3 regions of the Lysinibacillus irui genome follow, and region 3 is predicted to be linked to each of the others. Evidence: riboswitches for the same ligand, from Rfam matches in the RefSeq annotation. Region 3 holds a riboswitch; each other region holds the start of a gene.
What was found. Region 3 has a riboswitch for cobalamin ahead of OU989_RS13550 (energy-coupling factor ABC transporter permease). Riboswitches for the same ligand answer to the same signal wherever they lie in the genome.
Positions count from the first base shown of each region.

Region 1: another riboswitch for cobalamin. It lies ahead of OU989_RS09100 (ribonucleoside-diphosphate reductase subunit alpha); the one in region 3 lies ahead of OU989_RS13550 (energy-coupling factor ABC transporter permease).
Region 2: another riboswitch for cobalamin. It lies ahead of OU989_RS02385 (ABC transporter substrate-binding protein); the one in region 3 lies ahead of OU989_RS13550 (energy-coupling factor ABC transporter permease).

Region 1 covers NZ_CP113527.1:1,853,758-1,863,911, reverse strand. The annotation lists gene OU989_RS09125 (ABC transporter ATP-binding protein) at 1-623, opposite strand, end outside; gene OU989_RS09120 (ABC transporter ATP-binding protein) at 620-2,353, opposite strand; gene OU989_RS09115 (ribosomal eL19 family protein) at 2,407-3,045, opposite strand; gene OU989_RS09110 (hypothetical protein) at 3,167-3,358, opposite strand; gene OU989_RS09105 (ribonucleotide-diphosphate reductase subunit beta) at 3,531-4,571, opposite strand; gene OU989_RS09100 (ribonucleoside-diphosphate reductase subunit alpha) at 4,584-6,797, opposite strand; cobalamin riboswitch at 6,961-7,150, opposite strand; gene OU989_RS09095 (hypothetical protein) at 7,257-7,943, opposite strand; gene OU989_RS09090 (ECF transporter S component) at 7,940-8,434, opposite strand; gene OU989_RS09085 (bifunctional adenosylcobinamide kinase/adenosylcobinamide-phosphate guanylyltransferase) at 8,466-8,858, opposite strand; gene OU989_RS09080 (histidine phosphatase family protein) at 8,810-9,406, opposite strand; gene cobS (adenosylcobinamide-GDP ribazoletransferase) at 9,379-10,154, opposite strand, start outside.
Region 2 covers NZ_CP113527.1:485,625-495,778, forward strand. The annotation lists gene OU989_RS02375 (class I adenylate-forming enzyme family protein) at 1-273, shown strand, start outside; gene OU989_RS02380 (acyl-CoA dehydrogenase family protein) at 275-1,942, shown strand; cobalamin riboswitch at 2,000-2,183, shown strand; gene OU989_RS02385 (ABC transporter substrate-binding protein) at 2,326-3,294, shown strand; gene OU989_RS02390 (FecCD family ABC transporter permease) at 3,291-4,292, shown strand; gene OU989_RS02395 (adenosylcobinamide amidohydrolase) at 4,289-5,749, shown strand; gene OU989_RS02400 (cob(I)yrinic acid a,c-diamide adenosyltransferase) at 5,762-6,325, shown strand; gene OU989_RS02405 (heterodisulfide reductase-related iron-sulfur binding cluster) at 6,595-8,829, shown strand; gene OU989_RS02410 (acetyl-CoA C-acetyltransferase) at 9,028-10,154, shown strand, end outside.
Region 3 covers NZ_CP113527.1:2,675,862-2,686,015, reverse strand. The annotation lists gene OU989_RS13580 (glycosyltransferase family 4 protein) at 1-118, shown strand, start outside; gene OU989_RS13575 (GNAT family N-acetyltransferase) at 238-678, shown strand; gene OU989_RS13570 (S8 family peptidase) at 770-4,270, opposite strand; gene OU989_RS13565 (energy-coupling factor ABC transporter ATP-binding protein) at 4,363-5,205, opposite strand; gene cbiQ (cobalt ECF transporter T component CbiQ) at 5,202-5,975, opposite strand; gene OU989_RS13555 (energy-coupling factor ABC transporter substrate-binding protein) at 5,981-6,253, opposite strand; gene OU989_RS13550 (energy-coupling factor ABC transporter permease) at 6,255-7,001, opposite strand; cobalamin riboswitch at 7,146-7,329, opposite strand; cobalamin riboswitch at 7,574-7,756, shown strand; gene OU989_RS13545 ((2Fe-2S) ferredoxin domain-containing protein) at 7,903-8,274, shown strand; gene cobJ (precorrin-3B C(17)-methyltransferase) at 8,279-9,949, shown strand; gene OU989_RS13535 (sirohydrochlorin chelatase) at 9,965-10,154, shown strand, end outside.

The DNA.
Region 1 (10,154 bases), 820 kb from region 3:
CTACTGCGTTTAATAATCTGCTTGGTCGTGAAAACAATTAGCGGAATAATAATTAATGTCACGATCGCTAATTGCCAGCTTAATGTGAACATAGCGATACTCACACCAATCACCGTTAAGATGGATGATACGATTTGTGTGACACTTTGAGCCAGTGCCGTGTTTAAATTATCAATATCATTTGTGACACGGCTCATTAAGTCGCCAAGCGCACGTTGATCAAAAAATCGTAATGTCAGCGTTTGAAGCTTTTGAAATAGGTCCAGACGTAATGTCCGAATGGTTTTCATGGCCACTTGAATCATGACATACGTTTGTAGCCATGTCAGAATAGACGCAATCGTAAATATGACAGCCAACACGATGCCAAGACGAATCGTTCCATCAATATCCTTTTTTATAATATAGTCATCAATAATATGGCCAATCATGTAAGGTCCTGCAAGACTTAAAAATGTAGAAGCCATGACAAAGAAGATTGATAAAAACAGCCCTAATTTTTGCTGTTTTACATAGTGCCATACTCGTGCTAGTGTTGCTTTTTGATTTTTTGCTTTCTCAGCTGGCGCTCCCATGCGTGGACCACGTCCAAAAGTCATTTGCTTTGGTTGACTTTGACTCATCCTTGTTCACCAGCCTTTTGCTGTGACGCGTAAATTGCTTGATAATGTGTATTTGATTGTAGTAGTTGCTGATGGGTTCCTTGCCCAACAATGCCGCCATCCTCTAGAACCAAAATGACATCTGCTTGCTGAATAGAGGCAATTTTCGAAGCCACAATGATCGTCGTTGTATCTTGATACTGTGTGGCAATTGCCTGCTGAACATGTTGCTCTGAAGCACTATCGAGCGCAGAGGTTGTATCATCAAGCACTAAAATGGCAGGCTTGCGAATGAACGCACGACTTAAAGCAAGGCGCTGCTTTTGCCCCCCTGATAAATTCGTAGCCCCCTGTGACAATTCATGGGCTAAGCCTTGATCAAGACGCTCCACAAACTCACTGGCACACGCCGCCTCTAAGGCCTGTTGAATCTCCTCCGTAGTCGCATCGTCCTTGCCGAGTCGTATATTTTTCTCAATCGCACCTGAAAACAGCAGGGCTTTTTGTGAGGTAAAGCCAATATGCTCTCGTAGCGTTGATAAGGAGTAGGCTTTTAGTGGTTTACCATCTAAGCGAATTTCCCCAGCTGTTGGATCAAACAAGCGAGGCAACAGCTTTACCAGTGTTGATTTACCACTACCTGTTTTCCCAATAATTCCTACCGTTTGCCCCGGCTTAACAGAAAACGAAATGTTTTTAAGGACATCCTCTGCTGTCTCATAGTAACGATAGCTTACATGATCAAAGTCAATCGCTCCTTTAATGGGGTCTGTCAGAGGCTGTTGTGCTTCCTTAACAGCAATGTCTTTGTTTAACACATCGACAATCCGTTCTCCAGATGGCAATGCTCGCGCAATTTGCATGAGTACCATACTTGAGGACATCAGCCCATTTAAAATAATCGTTAAATAGTTAATAAAAGCGAGAATAACCCCAACTTGTACAGTACCTGCTTCTACCTTGATTGCGCCAAGCCAAAGCGCTGCAACGATTCCCAGATTGACAACGAACATCGTAAAGGGCACCAGTACCCCAACAATTTGCTCAGCGGTAATAAATCGTTTCGTTAGCGTATGATTTAAATCACCAAACTGCGCCACCTGTTGCGTCTCACGGCGAAAGGCTTTGACCACCCGGATACCAGCCAAATTTTCCTGCAGCTTTGTATTGACCGCATCAATAGCCTCCTGCACACGACGATATAGCCCGCCCGAATACTTTGTGAAAAAATACATGGCGATAATCAGCAATGGCACAATAATAAGGAGGATGGAAAAAAGCTCCCGCGCTGTTACAAACACAATAATGACTGCCCCAATAAACAACAGCGGCCCTCGCACAAAAATACGCAGCGTCATCATAAACGCCCGCTGCATACTTTCCACATCACTCGTTAAAATAGTGATAAGCTTCCCTGTCGTAAACGCATCTCGCTCCTTAGCCGAATACGTCATCATCTTCTCATACAGAGCCTGCCGAACATCCGACGCAAAATGAATAGCCGCCTTCGAGCTATAGTAGGAGCAACCAACCCCACCAACAAGCCCAAATACTGCACTGCCGAGCATTAACACAAACATATTCAATACATACTGATGATCACCTTGGACAATCCCCGTATCAATCATATGCTGCATAATGGTCGGCTGAATTAAATCCATCGTCACCTCCAACACCATCAAAAGAGGTGCAACCAACGTGAAAAATTTATAGGGCCCCAAATACTGCCCTAACTGTTTAACTGCCTGCATACCTTCGTCTCCGTTCTTTTTAAATCCCATTCGTTCCTCATTATAACTGAAAATCATTCCCATTTGGCAATAATTTTTCGAGTCACGTAATATTCTGGCCTCGTCGAAATGGATGAGTGGGTTCTGACTTTTGAGCTGGGGCCATTCACTTTCGGGCGGAGCCAAGCCTTTGATGAGCGGGGTTCTCTCGCTTTGAGCGGATTCATCCTTTCTTTGAGCGGCTGTTTCACATTTTTGAGCGGGTTTACACTACTTTGGAGCGGGGACAACCCTTTTATGAGCGGTTGCTTCACACTTTCGAGCGGGTTCACCCTTCCTTTGAGCGGTTGCTTCTCACTTATGAGCGGAGTCACCCTTTCTTTGAGCGGGGGCCTTTCACTTTCGAGCGGGTTTACCCTTCCTTTGAGCGGTTGCTTCTCACTTATGAGCGGGGTTACCCTTTCTTTGAGCGGGGGCCTCTCACTTTCGAGCGGGTTTACCCTTCCTTTGAGCGGTTTCCTCTCACTTATGAGCGGGTTCATCCTTCCTTTGAGCGGCTTCCTCCCATTTTCGAGCGGGGACAACCCTTTTTTGAGCGGGGTTACCCTTCCTTTGAGCGGTTTCCTCTCTCTTTCGAGCGGGTTCATCCTTTCTTTGAGCGGTTTCCTCTCATTTTCGAGCGGGGACAACCCTTTTATGAGCGGTTGCTTCACATTTTGAGCGGGGTTACCCTTCCTTTGAGCGGTTTCTTCTCTCTTATGAGCGGGTTCATCCTTCCTTTGAGCGGTTTCCTCTCATTTTCGAGCGGGGACAACCTTTTTATGAGCGGTTGCTTCACATTTTGAGCGGGGTTACCCTTCCTTTGAGCGGTTGCTTCTCACTTATGAGCGGATTCACCCTTTCTTTGAGCGGCTTCCTCTCTCTTTCGAGCGGGTTTACCCTTCCTTTGAGCGGGTTGCTCTCTCTTTCGAGCGGGTTCACACTATTTTCGAGCGGATTCACCGTTCCTTTGAGCGGTTGCTTCACACTTTCGAGCGGAGTCCCCACCTATCATGTAAGCTGCTTCCTTCAAAGAGAAGGCTCCCCTTCCACCGAGCCAATCAACCAATATCGAGCGAACACTTCTCAACCTCGTAGCGATTCCACCCAAGTAAAACACCCCCATGCAAGTGGGCATGGGGGTGGTGTGACACGATGATTACAAATCATCAAAGCCGTTATCTTCGACGTTGACTTTGACATATTGGCGGGAGCGTTGCTCGAAGAAGTCGGTTTTGCCAAGGTCTACATCTTCATAGGCTTTAATCCATTTTAATGGATTTTTGCGGTAGCCCTCGAATGGACGGTCTACGCCAAGCTGATTACAGCGAACATTGGCATAGAAGTGGACATAATCATGGACGTCCTCAACATCAAGGCCTTCAATTTTATCGCCGATGACTTCATTGGCCCAATCGATTTCTAGTTGAACGGCTTCGCGGAAGATTTCCTGAACACGAGCCTGACGTTCAGGTGTATCGTATTCTGGATATTCCTCTAATAATTCTTGATAAATTTTCACAAATAAATCGACATGGAGCTGCTCGTCACGATTAATATAATTGATCATTGTAGACGTAGCGACCATTTTTTGATTGCGTGCTAAATGATAGAAGAAGGCAAAGCCCGAATAGAAGAATAAACCCTCTAAAATGACATCATAAATAATGGCCTCAAGCATATTTTCGACAGTCGGCTCCTCTGAGAAAGCCTGGTAGCCTTTTATAACAAAATCATTGCGTCGTTCTAGAACGGGCTCTGTACGCCAAAAATCAAAGGTACGATCCTGCTCATCCTTGTTGACGATACTGGAAAGCACATACGAATAGGAATGATTATGAATAACCTCTTGCTGCGCTAAGATAATCATTAACGCATTTAAACTAGAATCTGTTAAATAATCGGCTACCTTGCCTGCAAAATCAGTTTGCACACTATCTAATAGCGCTAATAAACCGATAATTTTTAAAAATGATTCTTGTTCATCTTTCGTCAGCTCAGGGAAATGCTTAACATCATTGCTCATATTAATTTCAAATGGTGTCCAGAAGTTTCCTAGCATTTTTTTATATTTAGGGTACGCCCAGCTAAAGCGGACATCATCCCAGTTTAAAATATTGGAGGAGCGCCCATTAACGATACCTGTAGAACGGTTAGGTGCTTCCTTATCCATAATTTGTCGTTTCGTAATCGTTGTCATTGTTTTTTCCTCCTAGCTTGCACAAGACTCACATTCTAATAATTCTACTGATGTGGAGCGTACATAATAGGTCGTTTTCACACCACTTGCCCAAGCATTCATATGCAGTGCCAGTAAATCCTTTGCTTTAATCGTATTTTGAACATATAAATTTAGTGAAATGCCTTGGTCAATGTGGCGAGCACGGGCTGCATTTTGTTTGATTGTCCAATTTTGATCGATGAAATAAGCTGATTTATAGTACCAAGTCGTTACGGGTGATAAATCTGGTACCGTTACAGGAATTTTGTAATCCTTCTTCTCTTCTGAGTAGCTCTTTTGGAAAATCGGATCAATTGACGCCGTACTTCCTGCTAGAATCGATGTCGATGAGTTAGGGGCTACTGCCATAACATAGCCATTTCGCATTCCCTCTTTCGCCACTGCCTCACGTAAAGCATTCCATTTGTCGCTATCATAGCCGCGCTTTTCAAAATAGGCACCTGTTTGCCAATCAGAGCCCTCGAATAATGGATACGCTCCTTTTTCGCTTGCTAAAGCGTTAGAGGCACGAATTGTTAGGTAGGCGATGTCCTCATAAAGCTTGTCCGCAAATTCTACAGCTTCATCTGATTCCCACTGAATTTCCTTTAAGGCTAATAAATGATGCCAGCCAAATGTGCCAAGTCCAATACCACGGTAGCGTAGGTTCGTACGCTCTGCTTGTTTCACAGGGATAGTATTTAACGCAATAACATTATCAAGCATACGTACCTGAATCGGAATTAACCGCTCTAAGACATTAGCAGGCACGGCTCTTCCTAGATTAATAGAGGACAAGTTACAAACCACAAAATCTCCAGGCTTGCGACGAGTCACGATAACATCGTCTTCTAATGTAATGGATTCAAACTCCGTTGCTGACATATTCTGGAATATTTCTGTACACAAATTCGAACTATAAATCATTCCTTCATGCTTATTCGGATTCATGCGGTTCACTTCATCTCGGTAAAACATGAATGGAACGCCAGTTTCGAGTTGTGAGCGCATAATACGCTTCATAATATCGATGGCTGGTACTACTTCACGGCTTAATAACGGATTAGCAATACATGCTGCATATTTCGTGCGGAAGGAGCCATTGCCCTTTGTTTCATCGTAGAAATCCTCTAAAGAGAAGCCCATCACTTCACGTACTTCATGTGGATCAAATAGGTGCCATTCTCCACGGGCTTCTACTGTTTCCATAAATAGATCTGGTAAACATAGCCCTGTGAAAATATCATGGGCACGTAGTCGTTCATCACCATTGTTTAAGCGTAAATCTAAAAACGTAAAGACGTCCTTATGCCAAACATCAAGATAAACCGCGATGGCTCCTTGACGTTGCCCTAGCTGATCGACAGAGACAGCCGTATTATTGAGCTGCTTAATCCACGGTAGCACACCACTTGATGCACCTTTGAAGCCTTTAATGGACGAGCCACGGCTACGAATTTTGCCCATGTAAACGCCTATACCACCACCATATTTAGACAATGTTGCGACATCCGTATTCGTATCGTAAATGCTTTGTAGGCTGTCATCCACTGTATCGATGAAGCAACTTGAAAGCTGACCATGTGTCTTACCAGCATTTGATAGTGTCGGTGTTGCAACAGTCATATATAAATTACTCATCGCCCAGTAAGCTTCTCGCACTTTTTCTAGACGATCTTCTGTTTCATCCTGCATTAATGTCATGGCAATGACCATCCAACGCTCTTGTGGGAGCTCTACAGGTGTTTTTGTATAATCACGTACAACATAACGATCCATTAATGTCTTCAAGCCAATATACGTGAATAGCTCGTCACGACTAGGTTCTAAATAGCTGGCTAATTGTTGAAGCTCCTGCTCACTATATTTTGTTGTTAAGCTTTCATGATATAAGCCCGCTTCAGTGTATTGTGCAAGATGAGCTGGAAATTTTTGATAAACATCCTTTGGTGAAACGCCACGTCGCGTTGCAAATTGATCGTATAATTTTTCTAAATAAATGTGTGCAGCCACAAATGTCCAATAGGGCTCTTCCTCATCAATTAGGCTAAGTGTTTGTAAAATCATCGCATCCGCCCATGCTTCAAATGTGGCATTGTCGTTTTTTCGTAGCCAACGATCCGATAACCTTACAAAGCTTTCAAGCTCATCCTCCGTGTAACTATTTTTTAACTTAGCTAGTTGCTGTTCGATTTGAATTGTCATGTACACATTCTCTCCCTTTCTTTCTCCAAGCAACACAAAAAGCGATCACGCAACATCTATCGGTTACGTGATCGCTGTAAAATCGGAAATGGAAATGAAGGACGTGCACACAAAGAAGTGAACAAATCTCTCGCCTCCACTTCTCAATCCCCGAAGAATGTGTTGCTGTCTTGAACATCTCGGCAGGTCTCCTGGCTCATGCTTCCTCCAAATAATCACCTTCCCGTTTTTTCAACAGTGGTCTCTTGATTATTTGTCAGCACTTACAGTTGCGGGGACAGCTTCGGCTTAAGATGACTCTTGTTCCGAATTCCCTTTTAAACCATATTGGTACCGCTTGTCCAAATACTATATATTGTGTTTTAACTCCTAAACAAATCTAACATATTGTGTTTCGTGTTGCAATAGGTGTTTCGTACCTTGCGATTTTTAAGGCAGCCCTTTTGCTCGAAACAAGCCCTAATACGGTGCAGTTTTGCGTAGTTTTTCAAAATTTCTTTGGAAAAAATTTTGTGCCTGCTGCTCTTTTTTAGGATCGATGCCAAGCAAAATGACCGAACAAGGACCTGCTGATTTGGTCAGATCAAGCGAACTTTCAACTTGTTGCTGTCCAAAAAGACGCGCTAATTCGCCTTGTAGCCCCTTTGACCCGACTGGCCAAACTTGCTGCACGATATCCGCCTGCCATGCCTGAAAAATGGGCTGAAGCTGTGCAACGTCTTCTGGATGCGCTAACACTTCTTCCCCTACAAGCGGCAAGCCATAAGTGTACCAGCTGAGCTGTTCATGGTCAAATGGTTGACGTTGTTGTATTTCCCCAAGCATCGTAATGGCTACACCTGACTGTAGCGTGGGCATATTCGATTCCGTACTTCCTGCGATTGCAGGACAGGCTATACCAGTTTCCTCAAACACCTGTTGAATACCTCTTTCATAACGTGTCCATGCCGTATCACCAGAGAAATTAGCGAGTAAAACTTGGCAAGGTAATGCCTGTGCCGCAAGCTGCTCTAAAAATGTCACACGTGCTGTCATGTAAGCTGTTAGTTGGTCAGATGCTGACACTACATCTTGTGGCTTTTCCCCAATGGCTGCCGCATTATCCATTGTCACAATGAACGTGCCCACTTTCATAGCATTTCTCATTGAACGCGACCTTCCTTACGCAAAAAGACCTTTGATAAAACAGGCATCACTACTGCAACAATGACTAGGTTAATAACAGTTGCCATAAGAATGCTACCTAATGCACCCCAGAAAAAGGCAGGGCTAATTAAAAAATAAAACGGTAATGGTGCCACAATGCCATTCAATACGAGTGCAACTGGCCATTTCCAAACATGTAGACCTTTTCTATGCATCACACCAAAGATCCATACGACGATGAACATTTCGACCGCGATGATAAGATGTAGTGGTCCTAATGGAAATCCAGCAGTCAACGCTGTAATAAAATGACCGATAAATCCAGCAAGCCCTGCTAAAAATGGGGATAAAAAGACTACGCCCAAAAAGGCAGGAGCCGAGTCGAGTGCAGCAGTCGAAATAAATGCCGGCACCTTAATGACTGCCCCTACTGCACAAATGGCAGCAACCATTGCCGTCAATATCCAATTCCTTAATCTTTGTCGATCCATTCCATTTCCTCTTTTCTGTAGTATGTCTACCTTACTTCAGCTGTTCGGCAAGTCCGTACCAAATACGTACAACTTGCTCGGCTTCAATGAATAAAGCCTGATATAAACGACCACATGTATCGCGTAAGAGTCGCGCTTGTTTGTCTATTGGCACAACACCGCGCCCCATATCGTTAACAATGAGCGCTAGCATACAGTGCTGTTCAAGCCTCCTGAAGGTTGCAAGTACCGCTTGAACCACTTGGTCATCGTCCTCTAGATTTTGAGTCATCAACCAGTTTTCTAAATTTCTAATCACTAGCACTTCACAGGCTGGTGCGATCTCTGGTAGATTGCCATCGACAAGGGCGACCTGTCGCTCTTTATACAAGCCCATCACATAGTCGGTTTTACCGTTATAGGCTCCTCCAATAAAGACGTGCATCTTGCTCCCTCCTCCCAAGCCTTTCTTGTAAACGTTAAAATAAATTGTTTGTCATGTGGTACATCATACGACCAAAAAGGCTGTTCTGTTGGGGCATAGGCCACGAGTAAGGCACGAATGACCCCGCCATGCACCACTAAAGCATACTGATCCTCATCCTCCGGTAAATGGCTAAAGCCTTCCACAGCACGTGCCACAAAGTCATGAAAAGCCTCTCCTTGTGGTGGTGGCGTCTTAATCGGATCATCTAGCCATGCACGATAGTGAGCATTCGATTTTAATTCATCATATGTTTTCCCTTCAAATGCACCAAAGTTCGTCTCACGAAAGCGAGCATCTGCATGATAGCTTGCGTTCGGAAAATAATGAGCAGCGGTTTCTCGACAGCGCCGTAAATCACTCCCATATACGTTTGTTACAGCATCATCCACCATAGAAAGCGTGGTTGGATTAGCTAATGGGGCATCTGTCCAACCAAGATAGCGTTTTTCTAGATTCTCCTTTGTTGGCGCATGCCGCATCAAGCGCACAGTAACAATGTCACCCATAGCACAACCTCCATCCCTTCAATAGATGCACCAAGTAAATCCCCTGATACACCACCAAAATTACGTAGCGTAAATTGTCTAAAAATCAACAGTGCGAATGCTAAAATAATAACTAATACAATGGGCAGCAGAGAGAATTGAGTAAAAATGACAACAACCGCCAGAGCTATGCCCAGTGATAACAGCATGAACACTTTTAAGAGACTTGCGTGAATATGGGATTTAAAAAAATACGCGAGACCTTTTTCTTTCGAACAGTCCAGGGACAGAAAATAAAAGCTCATCCCAACTCTAGTGAGAAAAGGTACAAACAGCACCATCCATAAGGCGAATTTGTGTTGGACGAAAAGCTCATGGAGGACAACAAATTTCCCCATTAGTAAAAACAGCACAGACAATACACCGAAAGCGCCAACACGTGGGTCGTCTAAAATTTCTAATCGCTTGTCCCGATCTCGGTAGGAAAAATAAGCATCACCCATATCAATAAAGCCATCTAAATGCAAACCACCAGTCCATAAGGCAAAAAGCGCTATGATTATAAAAGCTAGCATGACCTCACTGCTCGCTGTCCACTGTGTGAGACCGTAGAGTACTGCTGCCACAGTTGTTCCCATTAACGCTCCTATCCAAGGTAAACAGGCAAACATCCCTGTAATCGTTGGCCTAGTTAACGGTAGCTCTTTATGTACTGGCAAAACCGTAAAAAATTGAAATGCCAATTGTAGGCTATGCCAAACAGTTTTCA
Region 2 (10,154 bases), 2.2 Mb from region 3:
ATTTATCCGAAAGAAATAGAAGATTGCCTATTAGGCTATGAGGGCATATTTGAAGTGGCAGTTATTGGTGTACCACATCCGCAATGGGGAGAAACGGTGAAGGCGGTTTATTCTGCTAATCAAGAAATTAATGAAAATGCTTTAAAAGAATATTTAGAGGACCATCTTGCGAAGTATAAAATTCCACGCATTTTTGAAAAAGTGAAAGCGCTACCACGAAATGCTTCAGGCAAAATTTTAAAACAATCCTTGAAGGGACAAGAGGTGAGATAGTATGAAAGTTTTACAACAGGAGAAAACGCGGCCGACGAATTTTTTTACAGATGATGAGACGCTCCAAAAAGTGATAGAAATGATGTTAGATCAAGAGTTTTTATCCTACGCAAAGCAAGAGCTAGCGGATTTCGGGGAGCTATGTGCAGGTGATATTGATGCAAGAGCGAAACATACAGATCGACAGGGGGAGCCTCGCCTTCAAAGGTATGATGCTTATGGTGAAGAGATATCAGAGGTTTGGGTCAATGATGGCTACAAAAAAACAATTGAGGAGACATATAATACAGGCATTGTTGGCTACGTGCACAAGGATATTCCGCAGCTAGGGCGCAAAGGAAATTATGTCTATAGCTTTGCGCAAGGCTATTTGCTGTCCCATGCAGAGCCAGGTTTTTATTGTCCTGTGACATTAACAATGGCTACTGCCTATCTATTAGATCATTATGCTGATGACGAGGTTAAACAGCGTTTCTTACCACATGTTTGTGCAACAGGTGATACAGAGTTATATGAAGGAGCAACATTTTTAACTGAACGTCAAGGGGGCTCAGATGTAGGGGCGAATGTTGTGGAAGCGAGAAGGGAAGGCAATGAATTTCGCCTCTATGGTGAAAAATACTTCGCTTCCAATGCCGGTATGTGTGGGGTAGCAATGGTGTTGGCACGTCTAGAAGGTGCACAAGCAGGCTCTAAAGGATTAACCTTATTTGCTGTTCCTTGGCGTAAAGAAGACGGAACGGCAAATCATCTACGTATTCGACGACTAAAAGATAAGTTGGGTGTTCGGGCAGTTCCATCTGGTGAGGTTGAATTTGATGGTGCACTTGCTTATGTTGTAGGTGAACAAAGTAAGGGGATTTATTATATGCTGGAGGCACTGAATCTCTCAAGAATTTGCAATGCCGTAGCATCGATTGGGATTATGCGTCGAGGTTTCTTAGAGGCGAAGCATTATGTGACAAATCGATATGCATTTGGCAAGCCTTTAACACAATACCCAATGATTCAAGATACATTAGGGAAATTTGCAGCTAAGCTACATGTAGAAGTAGCGACCGTTTTTGATCTTATTCAATTATACGATAAAGTAACGAATGGGCATGGAACACAACAAGATGTTATTATGAATCGTTTATATATTGCCATTATGAAAAAGGAAACGGCAGAGCAAGCGGTTCATTATGCTAGTGAAGCAATTGAATTACATGGTGGCAATGGTTATATTGAGGACTTTGTGACACCGCGCTTACTGAGAGATGCTCAAGTGTTGACGGTATGGGAGGGCACGGCTAATATTCTGGCGTTAGAGCTTATTCGGTTAGTGGATAAGTTTCAGGCACATGAGCTTTTTGTCAATGAGATGGAAGAACGGTTAGAAAAATTAACAGATAGCGCTTTGGTGCAAATTGTGAGAGAGCAATTGGTGAAACTAGCTGGGATCTTACAAATTTTTAGTGCTTTAGATGATGCCACGAAAACATTTGAAGCAAAAGATGTTGCAAAGAAAATGGCGCTGTTATATGAAAGTGTCGTAGCAGTTGAATGGGCGCAAAAATTTGGTGGAAAGTATGAAAAGCTTGCGGACGTTTATTTAGAACAGGCATGGTCATTGCGACAAATTGGAGATCAGATGAAAACCGTACAATATTTTTCTGATATTGTATAGAAGCTAGAAGTCGTCTTGAATAGGGGCGACTTTTTTTCGTTTTCATGTATAATAAAATCAACTGAATAGTATAAAGGTTCTTTACTTAAGTAAAGTGAAAAGGGAAAACGGTGTAATTCCGATGCGGTCCCGCCACTGTAAATGTGAGTTTTTTCAAAAGATGCCACTGATGATATTCGGGAAGGCTTGAAAAGACGTAATAAGCATAAGCCAGGAGACCTGCCTTTATAGTATAGACATAACAGCCTACGAGGATAGGGTGGTGGATTTTGTATCAGTTCTTTGGTGCAATGTTAACCCCTCATCATTCGTAGATTAGGGGTCTTATTTGTGTAGGAGAATTTCTGCCCAAATAAAGCACAGATCAACGAAGGAGGATTCACATGAAGAAATTTTGGAAGATAGGATTATCAGCATTTTTAACACTAGGGTTGCTAGCTGCCTGTGGCCAAGAGGAGAAAAACGACAAGTCGTCTAATGAACCGCAAACACAGCAAGAGACATCACAGGTGGACGAAGCAACTTTCCCAATGACCATAACAGATGCCATTGGCAAGGATATAACACTAGAAGCTCCTCCAGAGAAAATTGTTTCACTTATTCCAAGTAATACTGAAATATTATTTAGCCTTGGTTTAAAAGATGAAATAGTAGGGGTTACAGACAACGATGATTATCCACCAGAGGTAGCTGAAAAGGAAAAGGTTGGCGGTATGGAATACAATATTGAAAAAATTATTGCCCTCAACCCAGATATCGTTTTTTCACATGAATCTAGCATGTCTCTTTCAGAAGCAGCGATTGAACAGCTTGAGTCAGCGGGTGTAAAAGTATTTGTCGTCAATAATGCACAAGATTTTAATGAGACATACACGACGATTGAGCAGCTTGGTCGAGCTACAGGGAAATTGCCAGAGGCTGAAGAAGTTATTGCCAACATGAAGGCGAAGGTAGAAGAAGTGCTGGCCAAAGTAAAAGATGTTGAACCAAAGAAAGTGCTAGTAGAAGCATCTGATGAGCCAGATATCTATACAGCTGGGAATGGTACGTTTATGAACGCGATGCTTGAAATGATCCATGCAGAAAATGTAGCGGCAGATGCTGATGATTGGTATAAAATTGATGCAGAACAGATTATCGCTAAAAATCCAGATGTCATCGTGGTGACATATCACTATGTACCAGATATTTTAACTAAAATACCACAGCGTGCTGGCTTCGATACAATTAATGCTGTGAAAAATAAAGCAATTGTACAAGTAGATGAAAACACAACAAGTCGTCAAGGTCCTCGTTTAGGAGAAGGTCTTGAAGAATTAGCAAAAGCGATCTATCCAGAGGTATTTAAGTGAAAAAAATAGCAGTAGCCTATTTAGTAACAGGCACGCTTCTTCTTATTAGCATCTGGTGTGGCGTAGCAATAGGCTCAGTGCATATTCCATTTGAAGTATTGTGGAATCAGGCGGTTGATGAAACAGCCGCCAATATCTTTTGGAAAATCCGCTTGCCACGTGTATTGTTAGCGGGACTAGTAGGGGCTTCTCTTGCTATTGCAGGAGCTGCCTTTCAAGGTTTGCTAAAAAATCCATTAGCAGATCCATATACACTAGGTGTTTCATCTGGTGCTTCGGTTGGTGCTGTAATGACGATCTTTTTTAGCCTATCTATACCTATTGTAGGTTTATATGCATTACCCATTTTTAGTATGATTGGCGCTATTATCACGATGGTAGTTGTGATGAGTTTTGCTAGAATGGTAGACCGTTCATTAAAAATGGAGACATTGATATTAACAGGTGTTATTTTTAGTTCATTTTTAGGTTCACTCATTTCTTTAATGATTGCTTTATCTGGTGAAGAGCTACGCCAAGTCGTTGGTTGGTTACTTGGATCTGTATCAATGCGTGGATGGCCATATGTCCAAATGATTATCCCGTTTGTTTTGATTGGCTCACTTATGCTATGGACACAAAGAAGAGAGCTAAATGTTTTATTATATGGTGAAGAGAGAGCGAAACATCTTGGGGTTAATGTAAAGCGGAGTAAGCATTTGATTTTAGCAGGTGGGTCCATGTTAACGGGAGCGGCTGTAGCGGTTTCTGGGACAATTGGTTTTGTAGGCTTAGTTGTGCCGCATATGACAAGAATGATTTGGGGTTCTGATCATCGCCATTTATTGCCATTATCATTTTTAAATGGCGCCACATTACTGATTATTTGCGATTTAGTAGCACGAACAATTATCTTGCCCAGAGAGCTACCAATTGGTGTGATTACAGCATTTATCGGAGCACCTGTTTTCTCCTACATATTTTATAAGCAACGAAGAAGCAAGGGGGTACGGGCATGATTGTGGTCGAACATCTATCAGGTGGCTATGAAGACGTAGCAATCGTCAAGGATATAAGCTTCACTGTTGAGAAGGGGAAAATTCTAGGTATTCTAGGACCGAATGGTAGTGGGAAATCCACATTATTAAAGGTAATGAGTGGTATACTACCAGCTATTGATGGAACAATTACTATAGATGGGAAAAATATCCTTTCCTATAATGCTCGTGCTTTGGCGAAAAAGATGGCTGTACTACCTCAGCTTCATGCAAATGCTTTTTCAAACAGTGTGAGAGAGGCCGTTTCACTTGGGCGCTACCCGCATCAAACAGGTTTTTTCTCGAGTTGGTCTGAACAGGACGAACAGGCTGTACAACATGCTATGCTACAAACAGGCGTGAAGCGTTATGAGCATACTGCCATGGAATTTTTATCTGGCGGTGAACAGCAAAGAGTTTTTGTTGCACAAGCATTAGCTCAAACAGCTGAAATTTTACTGCTGGATGAACCAACGAATCATCTTGATATTGCACACCAACGTCAAATTTTAGATTTGGTTCGGCAGGAAGCTGTGGAGTGTGGTTTAACGGTAGTGATGGTCCTACACGATATGAATTTAGCCTCTCTTTATTGTGATGAATTATTGCTTATGGAAGGCGGACAAATGAGAGCACTTGGTGAACCACATGAAGTATTAGTTGCTTCCCAAATCGAAGAAGTTTATCAAGCTCGAGTGACTACCTATGCCCATCCTGAATTACCAAAACCACAAATTACAATGATGCCCTCAGCTACCGATTTTCAGGAGCGGGCTGTCATCAAAAAGGAACATTTCACCATAACAGAACATTATATTCAACTCAAGACAGAGATTCCTTTAAAAACAGTATCCTCTGCTGTTCATAATCCTGGTATCGGCTGGCATAACTGCTTATTAAATCGCTCTGTACCTAGTGATTATGTCATTAGTGATGTGAAGAGAGAAGTCAACGAGTTTTTGCGTAAGGGTAAATTTTCGCCTACAAATACGGTTGTTATGTTAACAGCAGTACCAACATCTCTAGTAGCAATGAATGAATTTTCTGCTCCTTTTGGCAGTATGATAGTAGCTGTAACAGCTGGTGTAGGGAATGCGGTTGATGTGTCACGTGTACATGAAAGACAGGATGATCCATATATTGGTACTATTAATACATGGGTCATTATCAATGGCTGTTTATCAGAGGAAGCATTTTTTCAGGCAATGATGACAGCTACTGAGGCAAAAACGAAAGCTTTACATTCAGAAAATATACGTGACGAGCGTAGTGGAACCATTGCTACAGGAACTGCTACAGACAGTCTTTTAATTGCAGCGACGCAAAAAGGGGAAGAAATGCTGTATGGTGGTCCAATTACAGAGGTTGGTAAAATGATTGCTAAAGGTGTTTATGAGACAACGGTTCAGGCAATCAGAAATTATAAAAATTCATTTTAGGAGATGAGAGAAATGAAGCTTTACACGAAAACAGGTGATACAGGGAAAACAAGTCTTATTGGAGGTCGCGTTGATAAAGATAGTTTGCGTGTTGAAACATATGGGGCGATTGATGAATTAAACTCCTTTATTGGTAAGGCTGTTAGTGAATTAGATCAAGCGCTTTTCAAGGATATTTTGACAGACCTAGAAACAATTCAGCATGAACTATTCGATGCAGGTGGAGATTTAGCCAATGTGATGAAAGAGCGCCACTATAAATTAACAGAACAACCAATTGAGGTGCTTGAAGCACGTATTGATGCATTATCCGATGAAGCACCACCGTTACAACGCTTTATATTGCCAGGAGGTGCACCAGCAGCTGCTACTTTACACATTGCTCGTACAGTTGCACGTCGAGCAGAGCGTGAAATGGTAACGCTTATGAAGGAAGTTGAGGATGTGCCAAAGGTTGTTCAAAAATATTTAAATCGATTATCAGATTACTTATTTGCTGCTGCACGTGTTGTGAATGCTCGATTAAATGTAGCAGATGTAGAATATATTCGTAGCGGCAATGTCTTTAAAAAATAAAATGTAATTTAATGTTGTATCAGTGAATCTCTAGTTGTAATTGATTAGGAAAGTAAAAAATGCTACTTTGAAAAAAATTCAGGGTGGCTTTTTTTCTTGTAAAATGTAAGAATATAAAATTATCAGAAATATTTCCGTTTTATGTTGACTGAATGCTCACTCATTTATTAGAATAGGAATATAATGATAAAGTGACGTACATTTCCGTATGAACTAGCAAATTTTCCACAAAGAGAGAAAATGACGACAAACTAAAGGGGGGACCAACCATGAGTCCATTATTAATTGCTAACATTGTCTTAACAGTCGTGGTTGTGCTTTATGCAGTAGGATTGTTCTTCTATCTGTTAAAAACACGCTATAAATATGTGCAATTGGGGAAAAAGGTTGAGTTTGATGAAAGTGTTAAGGAACGACTTCGCTATATTATGGTCAATGTATTTGGTCAAAATAAGCTATTAAAGGATCCGAAAAGTGGATTAATTCACGTTATGTTTTTCTATGGGTTTTTAATGGTACAGCTAGGTGCTATTGATTTAATCTGGAAGGGGTTAGCACCAGGATCACATCTGCCATTAGGCATATTCTATGGTGTCTTTACATTCTTCCAAGAGCTTGTGGTTTTAATGATTTTAATCGCAGTAGTGTGGGCATTCTACCGACGCTATGTGGAAAAGCTAGTGCGTCTAAAGAGAGGATGGAAAAACGGTCTTGTATTAATTTTCATTGGGGGATTAATGGTATCAACATTACTTGCCAATGGTATGGGGTTAATTTGGCATGGTGAAGGATTAACGTATACAGAGCCAGTTGCTTCTAGCATTGCTGCTATTTTTGGTTTCTTACCTACATCAGTAGCTGCTGGAGTATTTTATGTCATGTGGTGGGCACACCTTTTAATTTTACTAACATTCCTTGTGTACGTTCCACAATCTAAGCATTTCCATTTAATTGTAAGTCCGCTTAACGTTTACATGAATCGTTTAGATCGCACAGGTACATTAACACCAATCGATTTTGAGGCTTTAGAAGAAGCTGGTGAAAACGTTGAAAGTGAAGAGGATATGCCTTCAATTGGGGTTGGGCGCATACAGGACTTCACGCAAAAGCAAATGCTAGATTTGTATTCTTGTGTAGAATGTGGGCGCTGTACAAATATGTGTCCAGCAACAGGAACAGGAAAAATGCTATCTCCAATGGATTTAATCGTAAAACTACGCGATCATCTAACATTTACTGGAGCTGTTGTAACGAAGCAAAAGCCTTGGGTACCATATCAATTCTTTGCCAATACAAAGGGTAATCAACTTGCAATGGCTGCTGGTGCTGAAGGTGCTGTGATTGAAGATATTTACAGTCCATCTTTAATTGGCGATGTCATTACGGAAGAAGAAATTTGGGCTTGTACGACTTGTCGTAACTGTGAGGATCAATGTCCAGTAATGAATGAGCATGTTGATAAAATCATTGACCTACGTCGTTATTTAACAATGACGGAAGGGAAAGTAAACCCAGATGCGCAACGTGCTATGACAAATATCGAGCGACAAGGAAACCCTTGGGGCTTAAACCGTAAAGAGAAAGAAAACTGGCGTGACCTTGATCCAACAATCCATATTCCAACAGTAAAAGAGCTGAAAAAATCTGGTGAGGAAATGGAGTACTTATTCTGGGTTGGCTCGATGGGGGCATTCGATAACCGTTCTCAAAAAATTGCTTTGGCGTTCTGCCGCTTATTAAACGAAGCTGGTGTGAAGTTTGCAATTTTAGGTAATAAAGAGAAAAACTCTGGGGATACACCTCGACGTTTAGGCAATGAATTTTTATTCCAGGAGCTAGCTACAGCAAATATTGATGAGTTTGTTAAAAACGATGTGAAAAAAATCGTAACAATTGACCCTCATGCTTACAACATCTTTAAAAACGAATATCAAGATTTTGGCTGGAAAGGTGAAGTTTATCACCATACTGAATTATTAAATCAGTTGATTGAAGAAAATCGTCTAGCGCTAAATTATGAGGTGCATGAAACAATTGTTTTCCATGATTCTTGTTACTTAGGACGTTATAACGATGTCTATGATGCTCCGCGTGAAATCTTACGAGGTATTCCAGGCGTGAAGCTTGTAGAAATGGAACGAAACCGCGAATCAGCTATGTGCTGTGGTGCTGGTGGAGGCTTAATGTGGATGGAAGAGCATGTCGGTAACCGCATTAACGTGGCGCGTACAGAGCAGGCTCTTGCAACAAATGCATCTGTTATTTCCTCTGGATGTCCTTACTGCTTAACAATGCTAGAGGATGGCACAAAGGCAAAAGAAGTGGAAGATTCAATTGGAACATTTGATGTTGCAGAATTACTAGAGCGATCAGTGTTTGGTGAAAAAGTGAAGGCTACAGAACAATCTTCTGAAGAAGCAAAAGAAGATACACTTGAAGAAGTCGTAGCGTCAGTAGAAAACATTCAACAAGACGAGAATGTTGAAGCAAACGCAGAAAAATGATCACTATTGCAGAAATATTTTAGTTATCTGAAAAATATAAATTGCACAATAAAAAATTGTTTTGTAGAATAAGATTAAATAGAAATGGGAGTTGAAATAACAAACTCCCATTTTTTATCGATAGGAGTCGAGCGAGCGTTCAGTCAATAAAATGCTTCACTACTTCATCGAGTACGTAAAACAAAAGGGGTGTTTTACTTGAATAGAACTGTAATTTTAGCAGGAGCAAGAACAGCATTTGGTAAATTTGGTGGTTCATTATCGCCATTACATGCAAGTGATTTAGGGGCAATTGCAATAAAAGGTGCATTAGAGAAAGCAAATATTGCATCAGAAGAAGTCAATGAAGTGATTTTAGGCTCTGTATTACAAGGGGGACAGGGGCAAATTCCTTCTCGACAGGCAGCAATAAAAGCCAATTTACCAATAGAGGTAAAAACAGAAACAATTAATAAAGTTTGTGCGTCGGGGATGCGGGCTGTAACATTAGCCGATCAATTGATTCGATTAGGGGACGAAGAAGTGATTGTTGCTGGTGGAATGGAGTCTATGTCCAATGCTCCGTACTATCTATTAAATGGTCGAAATGGTTTAAGAATGGGAGATTCCACAATGGTGGATGGCATGCTATATGATGGTCTAACTTGTGCTTTCGATAAAGCAAGACCACATATGGGGAGCTATGGCAATGCGACGGCTCAAGAGTTTTCACTAAGCCGTGAGGAGCAGGATGCTTGGTCAGTACGCAGTCATGAACGTGCTCTTGCAGCAATTGACAAAGGATATTTTGCAGAAGAAATCGTACCGGTAGAGATTCCTCAACGCAAAGGCGAGCCGCTTATTGTCGATACAGACGAAGCACCAAGAGCAGGTACATCCTTGGAGGTACTAGCGAAGCTGAAACCAGCCTTTGATAAGGATGGCACAATTACAGCAGGTAACGCACCTGGCGTTAATGATGGTGCATGTGCCCTTGTTGTTATGAGTGAGGAACGAGCAGCACGTGAAGGCAGAGAGCCCTTGGCAGTAATTATTGGGCACGAAGAGCTAGCAATAGAGCCTGAAAATTTCCCGCAAACTCCTGGTCTTGTTATTAATAAATTGCTGAAAAAGACTAATAAATCATTAGCTGATATTGATTTGATTGAAATTAATGAAGCCTTTGCAGCAGTTGCTTTAGTTAGCAAGCAATTAGCTGATTTAGATGCAGAAAAGGTCAATGTAAATGGCGGTGCAGTTGCTTTAGGTCATCCGATTGGGGCGTCTGGAGCACGTATTATTTTAACGCTTGCACATGAATTAAAGCGCCGTGGTGGGGGTATTGG
Region 3 (10,154 bases):
AGTCACGAAGCAGGAAGCATTGCTAGCAAATACTTGTGTAGAATTGCAAGCATTTGCACGAAAGGAACTAAACTGGCAGCAACTTGTGAAGAAGGTTGCTGTATATTTGGATGAATAAACGTAAATATTCTTTCTCTAAATAGTGGAGTATTCTTTTCTTTATACCATTATTTCCTATATAATAGATTCTAGAAATATAGGTTAGACAATCATGGGTAGACACAAGGGGAGACAGGAATGGAAATACTACAAGCAACAATGAACGAACTAGAAGACTTAGCAAAATTATTTGATGAATATCGCCAATTTTATGGGATTGATTCAGATATAAGTAGTGCCAAGGCATTTTTACAATTACGATTGGCTTTAAAAGAGTCTGTTGTTTTTGTAGCGCAGGAAGATGGTAGGGTGATTGGATTTACACAATTATATCCAACATTTTCCTCTGTCGCTTTACAACGCGCCTTTATTCTCAATGATATTTATGTAACCGAAGATGCTAGAGGCCTAGGGGTGGGCAAGGCATTGATGGAACAGGTATTTCAATATTGTGAGCAACAAGATGCTCGCTATGTTACGCTACAAACAGCAGCCGATAATGTAAATGCGCGTAAACTTTATGAAAAACTTCACATGAAGCAAGATGAATACTGTAATTATGTGAAATATTTTATGTAAAATAAACGAGCAAGCATCCTGTCTACGGACGGATGCTTTTTTGTGCTAAAAATCCCCTAGATCTATCATAATCTAGGGGAAATTAGGTTGGTTATTTAATTTCTAGCGTATAAGGTAGGGTACTTGCCTGACCATAATATTCACTGACTTCAATATAGTATTTACCAGCATCTAGTTCTACTGTACCTACCTCAGCATCTCCTGCCCCATAAAGATCTAGCGTTTTGACTGTTTTTCCATTTGCATCGATCACTCGGATGACGCCATCTAGTGATTTTTCTGTTTGAAGAGAGAATGTCACGTCGCGCTTTTGGTCATTGTTCCATTCAAAATAATCCTTATCACCAAATGGGATACCTGCATTTAAATACTGACTTGCGATCCATCGATCCTCTTTTTTCGTAAGAGCAGATGGTTTGGTTGGGATTCCATTCACTAATTTAGAATCGGCATCTTCGTCTGCTCGCTTATGGTCAAACAGCGTTAATGTATACGGTTGAGCGGACACTTGACCAAGCCCCATGCTGTTAACAAGGATAAAATAGCCTCGATCTTTTTTAGCCGTAAAGGATGTGTTGACATCAGTTGTTCCCATCATTCCAAGGAGCATTTCAAGTATGTTGTCACCAAGTCCAAATGGAACTTCAGTTTCCATTTCCTTCGGATCAATTTTCATATTACCGTTCGTATCCTCGATAATCGCTCCTGCAAATTTCAAGTCTTTTTGCAGTTCATTTGGTAGTTGCGCTAATTGTTCATTTGTAAACGGAACCGAAGAAAGAAGCAGGCTCATCACTTCATCATTGCCTTCTTGCTTATAGTAGTAGTAATCTACATCATCTGAATAAATGAGATGATCTTTGTAAGTAGTACCCGGTTGAATTTTGAGGGCTTTTGCTTCCTCATTATTTTCCGGATTATAATCTGCTGGAATTTCACCTATTTTACTAGTTTTCAATGTGTAAGGATCAGCAGAACGTTCACCAGCATTAACAACAGCTACTACATATGTTTTGTCCTTTTTTAATGGAATGACCTTTGCTTCATTTTCATTACCGGCTGAACCAAGTAGTAGTGCTAAAATGCCGAGATCATTTGTTAAGGAAGAAACCGGAATTAATTCCTTTGCTTCCTCGTCATATTCAAACACTGTACCCGTAGGCATTTGGTTTGTACCTTTGTTAAAGCTAAAACTATAGAGAGCGTCTTCCTTCGCTTTAAATGTGAAGAAATCTTCATCATATTCAGTTTGGAAATAAGCTTTTTGATCTTCGCCGATATCAAAGCGTATCGCCTGTTTCAGAATTTGATCAACATTTTCAAGATTGCCCGACGTCATAGGTGTCATTAACATACTCATCAGGCTATCCATTTCATTGCGTTTTTTTATGTTACTTGGTGAAATAGGTACTTGTTCCTCTGGGACGTTTTCTTCTAACATGGCTTCATCTAAAGGTAGTCCATCCTCGTCAGGAGGAAGGGTCACCACTTCACCTTTTAATGTGTAAGGAATCATAGATTCACTGATCGTTTCCTCTTTTTCAATGCCACCACTAAAGAACATCTCCATTGAAAACTCACTATTACTCTCATTAGATACACTTAATACGTATTCTTGATCTGGAACAGCATCGATTATCATGCTGACTGCTTCACCTTTCGCTGCACCATAAGCAGATTGTATTGGATAAGCTTCCTCTTCTTCAACTTCCTCATTTTCAGCTTTGCCGGCTTCTTGTGGTGGTATTGGAGAAAGGTCATCTTTTAGATAAAGCTCCATAGAAGCGGTAACACCTGGAATCCCAGTAAGATCAAATTTTAACGTCGTAGGTTTTTTTACAGAAAACGTGAAATAATCTTGATCTTGCTGTTGATCTTTTGACAGAAGGGTATAGTTTTTGCCTGCTGTACTATATGGGAACTTTTTAATGGGCTCCATTGCAGACTTATCCAATGTATCGATTGGCAGGTCCTTCGTCGTTTGTGCTGTAAAGACATAAGTAGATTTACCTTTTAAGCTATAGCTGCCATTATGATCTTTAACACCAACTAATAGTGTGCCTTTTTGATCTGCTTTAAATAAATATCCTTCTTTTTTACCTACACGAACATCATTCACATTGATCGGTTCTACATCACCAATCCCACTATTTGGGTAGAAATATAGGTCAAAGGCATAATCATATTTATCAGCACCTTTTAATGTAAGCTGAGCATATTCATCCTGGTCTAATTCAACCTTGTACCATTTTATCTCGTCCTGTTGCTCAAATACACCTTGTTCCGTGTTCAACTTATTTTTAGCTAGTACTTTGGCATTTTTAAGCTGATTTTCCTTAGTCTCTGAATAATGCTTAGGCAGTTTATTTAAATCAAACTGTAATGCTTTTACAGGATCTACAAGCCCATGACCATACGTAAGATCATAACCCTTCTCGCCCAAATCTTGTGCTGTCATTTCCAGAATGGCTTCTATTTCATGCGGCTTTAAATTTGGATATTTTGATTTAAGAAGGGAGACAATACCTGCCACGACTGGCGATGCCATAGATGTGCCACTAAATTTGACAAAGGAAGAACCTTTTTTCCCATCATGAACCGTACTATATATTTCCTCACCAGGTGCCACAACATCAACGGACGGTCCGTAATTTGAATAACTTGATAGCTTGTTGCGATCATTCGTCGAACCAACACTAATGACACCTTCGAATGAAGCGGGGAAGGAGTAATCATCTGTTGATTCATTTCCAGCAGCAGCCACAACTGTTATTCCACTATCAATGGCTTTCTGAACAGCTTCCTTCATCAGTGGAGATTCCCCATAGCCCCCTAGACTCATATTAATGACATCGGCACCTTGCTCAATGGCATAGAGAATGCCCTGTGCAATAATGAAATCATTTGCGCCCTCTTTGCCATTGAATACATCAATTGGCAGTAGCTTTGCTTTTGGATTAATCCCGTGTCCACCAATACCATTATCTTTTGCTGCGGCGATAATTCCCGCCACATGTGTTCCATGGTCGCCTGGATAAGTAGCATTTGCAGGTGCTGCTGCATTATAGGGTGGGAGTACTTGAGATTTGAGATCGGGGTGTTTAAAATCGACACCAGAATCAATGACAGCAACTTTTACATCATGATCGCCAGCTAATTGGAGTGCTTGATCCATTTGCAGTAGACTTAAATGATACATCTCTTGTTTTTTTGGATCTATGTCTTTAGTGAAAGAATGATATACATAGCTAGGGGATACACTTTTAATCCCGTTTTGCTTTAAGTAGTATGAAACGGCCTTTTCGATTGTTACCCCTTTGTTCAGTTGAACTACATCGTAACCTAAAGAAGGAATAGAGCGGATGACTTTAGAGCCAATTTTTTTATGTACATTTTTATCAAGACCTGAATGCTTGATAACAATTGTATCCTTGCTCATCCATTTTTCTTCATTCTTTTCTATTTGTTTCGAACTGTTTGCCAGCACATTTTTTGCTGTATGTTGTGGTGTCTCAGCAAAGGCAGAAGCGGTAGGAACCATTAGTGCAGCGGATGCTACAACTGCGACAGATTTGTTAAACCAACTTTTCAATTGTTATCTCTCCTTGGGGTTGTAAATTTAGTCTCGACTATACATATACGAATAAAGATTAGTAAAGTTTCGTAATTGAGGAAAATTTTTCTCTAGCAATCAATTTGGTCAATTAATTTTTCTATATCTTTTTTAGAGCGAGGCATACGGATGCTTTCCTGCACTAATTTCTTTTTTTGGAATGCTAAGACCATTTCTAAAACCCATGGTCGTTCTAGATGAGCTTGTGTTAGCAAATCTTCATCATAAAACAAGGTGATAGGATCGCCATTATAAATAATTGATCCACCCTCCATAACAATAATTTGATCCGCCCATTCATAAGCAAGAGAGAGATCATGAGTAGCTAGTAAAATCGTTCTTTTACCGTCTGCTAATTTAGCTAAAGTTTGTAAAACTTTTGAAGAATAATAATTATCAAGACCAGCTGTTGGTTCATCTAACAGGAGGACAGAGGGCTCCATCGCTAACACACCTGCCATTGCCACACGTTTTTTTTGACCTACACTTAAAAAATGAATCGGTTTTTCGAGTAAATTTCCCACTTCTGTCTGTGCAACAGCCCATGCTATTTTTTCTTCAACTTTTGCAGTAGACCAACCAAGGTTCAGTGGTCCAAATGCGATATCTTGCTTGACAGTGCCTGAAAAAAGTTGATGATCCGCATCTTGAAAAACGATGCCGACTTGCTGGCGAAGTGCCTTTAATGCCTTTCGATTGTATTGAAGCTTATTTCCTTCAAATAATATCGTTCCAGCAGTTGGCTTCAAGATGCCGTTCAGATGCTGAAATAAAGTCGATTTTCCAGCACCATTATGACCTAGGATGGCGATTTTTTTTCCTTTAGGTATGTGTAAGGTAATGTCTGTCAGAGCCTTCGTTCCATCAGCATAGGCATAGGACAGCTGATTTAGTTCAAAATAACAGTTTTTCATGAGAAGTATCCTCCATATACGATGAGCACTAGAAAAATAACGGCCATGCCTAGCCAGTTTTTCTTGCTATAAGAGCTCGTCTCTTGCCAATAAACGCTTTCACCGCCCCGTGACTGCATGGCATTGTTGAGCTCTCGACTACGCTGAAACATTTCAACAAATAGTGCCGCAATAAGCATAGATATAGAGCGTAGCCACTGCATAGGTGAATGGTAGCCAAGCCTGGCCTGCTGGGCTAGATGAATTTTTTGCATGCTCCCTAAAAAAATAAAGATAAAATGATAGGTTAATTCTACTAGCTCGACTAGGAGTGAGGGAAGTCGCCATTGTCGTAGCACAAAACAAATTCCTTGTACGGATGTGGTCAAAATTAAAAAATATAAACAGCTAATACTGCCAAGAACGATAAAGAACAAGTGTTGCGCAGTTAGGACACTTGCTTTCCCGATGAATATTGTCCAAGCCATCCACGTGAAAGACCAAACATGCGCAGGTAAGACAGTGGTTGAAGGTGTAATAGCTAGTAAAATGGATACGAGACTCGTCAGCAAGAAAAAAGCTGGTAGTAATAGTAATTTAATATAGTATTTAAGCGGGATTTTCGCACCTATAATGATAAAAGCACTCATTACAAAAAATGTAATGAGTGAAAGACGTTCATCTTTCATGATAAGCGTTACTAGAAGTAGTCCAAGTGAAAAGATCATTTTTTCAAGTGGATGAACGAACGCTAGCTTATTGAGGTAGGCATATTTATCAATGAGCAACATGTTGGTTAACCTTCTTTATGTTTGCCGCGCATATAGCCAATGAAGTAGCCAATAAAACCAGCACCAATAGCGGCTTGTAGGACGAATAATAAGCTTTCGATTTCACCACTTGGCGGCTCCCATAAGCTGTCGAACCACGGTTCATATTCTGCATCGATTTCTCCAATAGCAGCTTCTGCTTCTCCATCAGCACCACCAAATTCTGCTCCTTTTTGGATGAACAGTGGGATGATGGCTAACAGCACTACAATCACTAATAGCAATACATTACGTTTCATTTTAATGTGCCTCCTTTGTAGAGAAAACACGTAAAGTTTTTAATTCGCTGACATTGTATTTTTTCAAGAAATTCATCACAATGACTGTTAAAATTCCTTCACTAACGGCTAACGGAATTTGAGTTAAGGCAAAAATTCCTGCGAACTTTGTAAAGGATGCCATAAAACCTCCAACCTCTGAAGGGAAGGCTAGTGCTAGTTGGACAGAAGTCACAATATATGTACCTAAGTCACCAAGCATAGCGGCAAAGAAAACGGCAAGTGAAAATGACAACCCTATTTGTTGAGCCCCTTTAAAAACAAAGTAAGCAATAAACGGACCGACAATAGCCATAGAAAAGGCATTGGCTCCTAAAGTAGTGATACCACCATGCGCTAATAGTAATGATTGGAATAATAACACAATCGTCCCAATGACACTCATTGCTAAAGGTCCAAATAAAACTGTTCCAAGTCCAACGCCAGTTGGGTGGGAGCAGCTCCCGGTAACAGAGGGGATCTTTAAGGCCGATAGCACAAAAGCAAAGGCTCCTGAAAGCCCTAAGAGCATTTTTGTTTCAGGGTTTTCTTCCATTGTTTTTCGAATGGAACGCAATCCTAGAATAATAAAGGGAGTCGTGATGACCCACCAAAAAATGGCCCATTCAATGGGTAAAAAGCCTTCCATGATATGCATAGCAAAGGCTCGGTTTGGCACGATTAACAAGGCCAATAAAAAATAACTAAGTTTCCACCATGAAAATGTCAAAAGCTTTCCTCCTAACGATTAGTTTTTTAAGAATGTAGCGTGCGTAAAATAAAAAAGCACTTCTCCGCTGCTGGAAAAGTGCATAGCTAAAAAAAGCAAATCATTCTCATCTGCTAAGCCGCACACCTATCCTCGTAGGTTGAAACGATCACCTTTTTTTCGGCAGGTCTCCTGGCTCTAGTTCAACACTTTATAGGTCTTCCCATCATTGGACAGTGACATTATCTATAAAGCTCCCTATTACAGTGGCGGGACCGCGCCGGATTCAAACCGGCTTCCCTTTTAAGTAAAATGGCAAGCATTTTACACCGAAAAAACATAAAGTTGTGAGATTTCACGACAAAGTGTAACATAAATTTCCATAATTGTGCTAGATTTTTTTATATAAAAATTTTTAATTGCATATCCATATAGAAAATTTAGATAGAAGTAAGGAGAACTTAGTTTTTTAAAGAATAAGATTCGAGCAAAATTGATAAATTTGTCATAAATTTTTAAAGAAATATTGAAATTTTAAAATAATAAGATATGATAGAGACAGTTTTCTAAACAATTGAAGAAGATAATAAATTTCATATAAAACGTCAATAAGTGCTCGAATAGCTCGAGATAATAGGGAAATTGGTGAAAATCCAATACAGCCCCCGCTACTGTAATAGCTGATGAATTCGCAGGTACCACTGGTGAAAACTTGGGAAGGTGCGATAGTAAAATGAAGCTTAAGTCAGGAAACCTGCTTATTTGATTGTGCATGCAAACTTTTCGGAGGGAGAAGTTGAAGCGAGAGCGAGTACCTGTATTTTATTCTATTCGTTTTTATTTGGCTTCTACAAAACCTTTACTCTTCGTTAAGAGTGAGGGTTTTTTCTTTTTCCAGAAAGCAAATGAGGGGAGACAGAAGATGACAACATGGAATTTAGAGGGGATGAAAACACATCTCTTTATTTGCAATGGCAGTAGCTGCATGAGAAAGGATGCTGAGGAAATTACCTTAGCCATTCGAGATGAAATACAGCGACAAGCACTCGATCAGGAAATACATACGACAAGAACGCGCTGTAATGGACGATGCAAGGATGCTTGTGTAGTCATCGCCTATCCACAAGGAAATTGGTATCGAGTGCCATCAACAGAGCATGCAAGAATACTCGTACAAGATTTACATCATGAAACATTATACAACGAACATGTCTTTACACTTCGGGAAGGTACATTACAGCGTACAGCACAAACGACAGCCATTAAAGGGATCGAAAAGGTGAAAGAGGGGTAACAGCATGGCGCAAAAAGGGAAAATTTTCGTAGTGGGCTTTGGACCTGGAGATTTTAAGCATATTACGACACGAGCAGTAGAAGCTTTACAACAAAGTGATATGATCATAGGCTATAAAACCTATGTAGAGCTTATTCAAGATTTAGTCAGTGCAAAGTCTATTGTCAGTACCGGAATGACAGAAGAGGTATCACGTGCTCAAGAGGCTGTTCGTCAAGCAGAAGCAGGCAGCATCGTCTCCGTAATTTCGAGTGGGGATGCGGGCGTATATGGTATGGCGGGATTAGTGTACGAAGTGTTAATCGAATTAGGCTGGACAGAAGCTACAGGCATTGAAGTAGAAATAGTTCCTGGTATTTCAGCAATCAATTCATGTGCTAGTTTACTAGGGGCTCCGATTATGCATGATGCTTGTACCATTAGTCTGAGTGATCACCTAACACCATGGAATTTAATTGCAAAGCGTGTCGAGGCTGCTGCAATGGCTGATTTTGTTATTGCTTTATACAATCCTAAAAGTGGTAGGAGAACAAGACAAATTGTAGAAGCACAACGAATTCTCTTAGAATATCGCTCGCCAGACACACCAGTAGGACTTGTAAAAAGTGCCTATAGAGAACGTCAGGAAGTGACGATGACAACATTAGCAGAAATGCTCGAACATGATATTGGTATGCTGACAACCGTGATTATCGGGAATTCATCGACATTTTTCTATGATAATAAAATGATTACGCCACGTGGCTACCAGCGTAAATATACACTTGGGGAAGAAAAACAGCCATTACGACCACATCAGCGTTTACGTGAAGAAAATGAGCCGTGGGCAATGAACCAAGAGACAGGGACTGCACGTGATGACTTTGCAGCAGACCCTAATGCTGGCCGATTTAATAAACCCAGTGTAGCGGCTACGCCTCGGCCGAAAAAAACAGCGCTTGAAATGGCAACAGCGGCACTCGCCATGGTGAAAGGAACAAGTGCAATTAAGGTCACGCCGCCGAAGCTTGTGCAGCAAAAAATAGAATCTATTTTTGAGCTAGCAGTAAGTCCAGGGGTAGCCAATAAGTTTTTCACACCACAGCAAATGATGACATTAGCAGAGGTGGTTGGAGAAGAGGGTACGATGGAATATACGCCAGACCATCAAATCCACTTAAAAATTCCGACGACAGAGCCTGAACGCATTACAGAGAAATTACAGGAAGTAGGCTTTTTATTAGCGCCTATTGGGGATGTCCTGTCATTGAAGGCTTGTGATTTTTGCTACGGTGAAAAGGCTGATTCCATTCCATATGCGGAAGAAATACAAGAAAAACTAGGCGGCATGTCCTTACCTAAAACATTAAATATTGGCTTCAATGGCTGTGGTATGGCCTGTTATCGAGCTGTATTTGATGATATTGGCATCGTCTATCGTAAAAGTAAATTTGATGTTTTTATTGGAGCAAAGCCAGTCGGTCGTACGGCTCATGCAGCGCAGCCAGTTGTAGAAGGGTTGGAGCCTGAACAGCTACTCCCACTTATTACAGACATTATTGAAGAATATAAAGCAAATGCTCATCCAAATGAACGCTTGTTTAAATACTTTAAACGTGTGAAAAAGATACTGCATTATACGTATCAAGATATGTCTTCCAAAATAAAAGTAGAGCCAGCTCCGTGCGGCGACTAGGTAAGGAGAAAAGAGATGAAAGCAATTTTATTTGTCGGCCATGGGAGCCGTTTAGCAGCAGGGAATGATGAGGTACGTACATTTATCGAGCAAATGAAGCCTCGTATTGATGAACAGTTTTTAGTGGAAACTTGTTTCCTTGAATTTGCTTCACCAAATATTGAAGAGGGTATTACAAACTGCGTGAAGAAGGGCGCGACAGAGG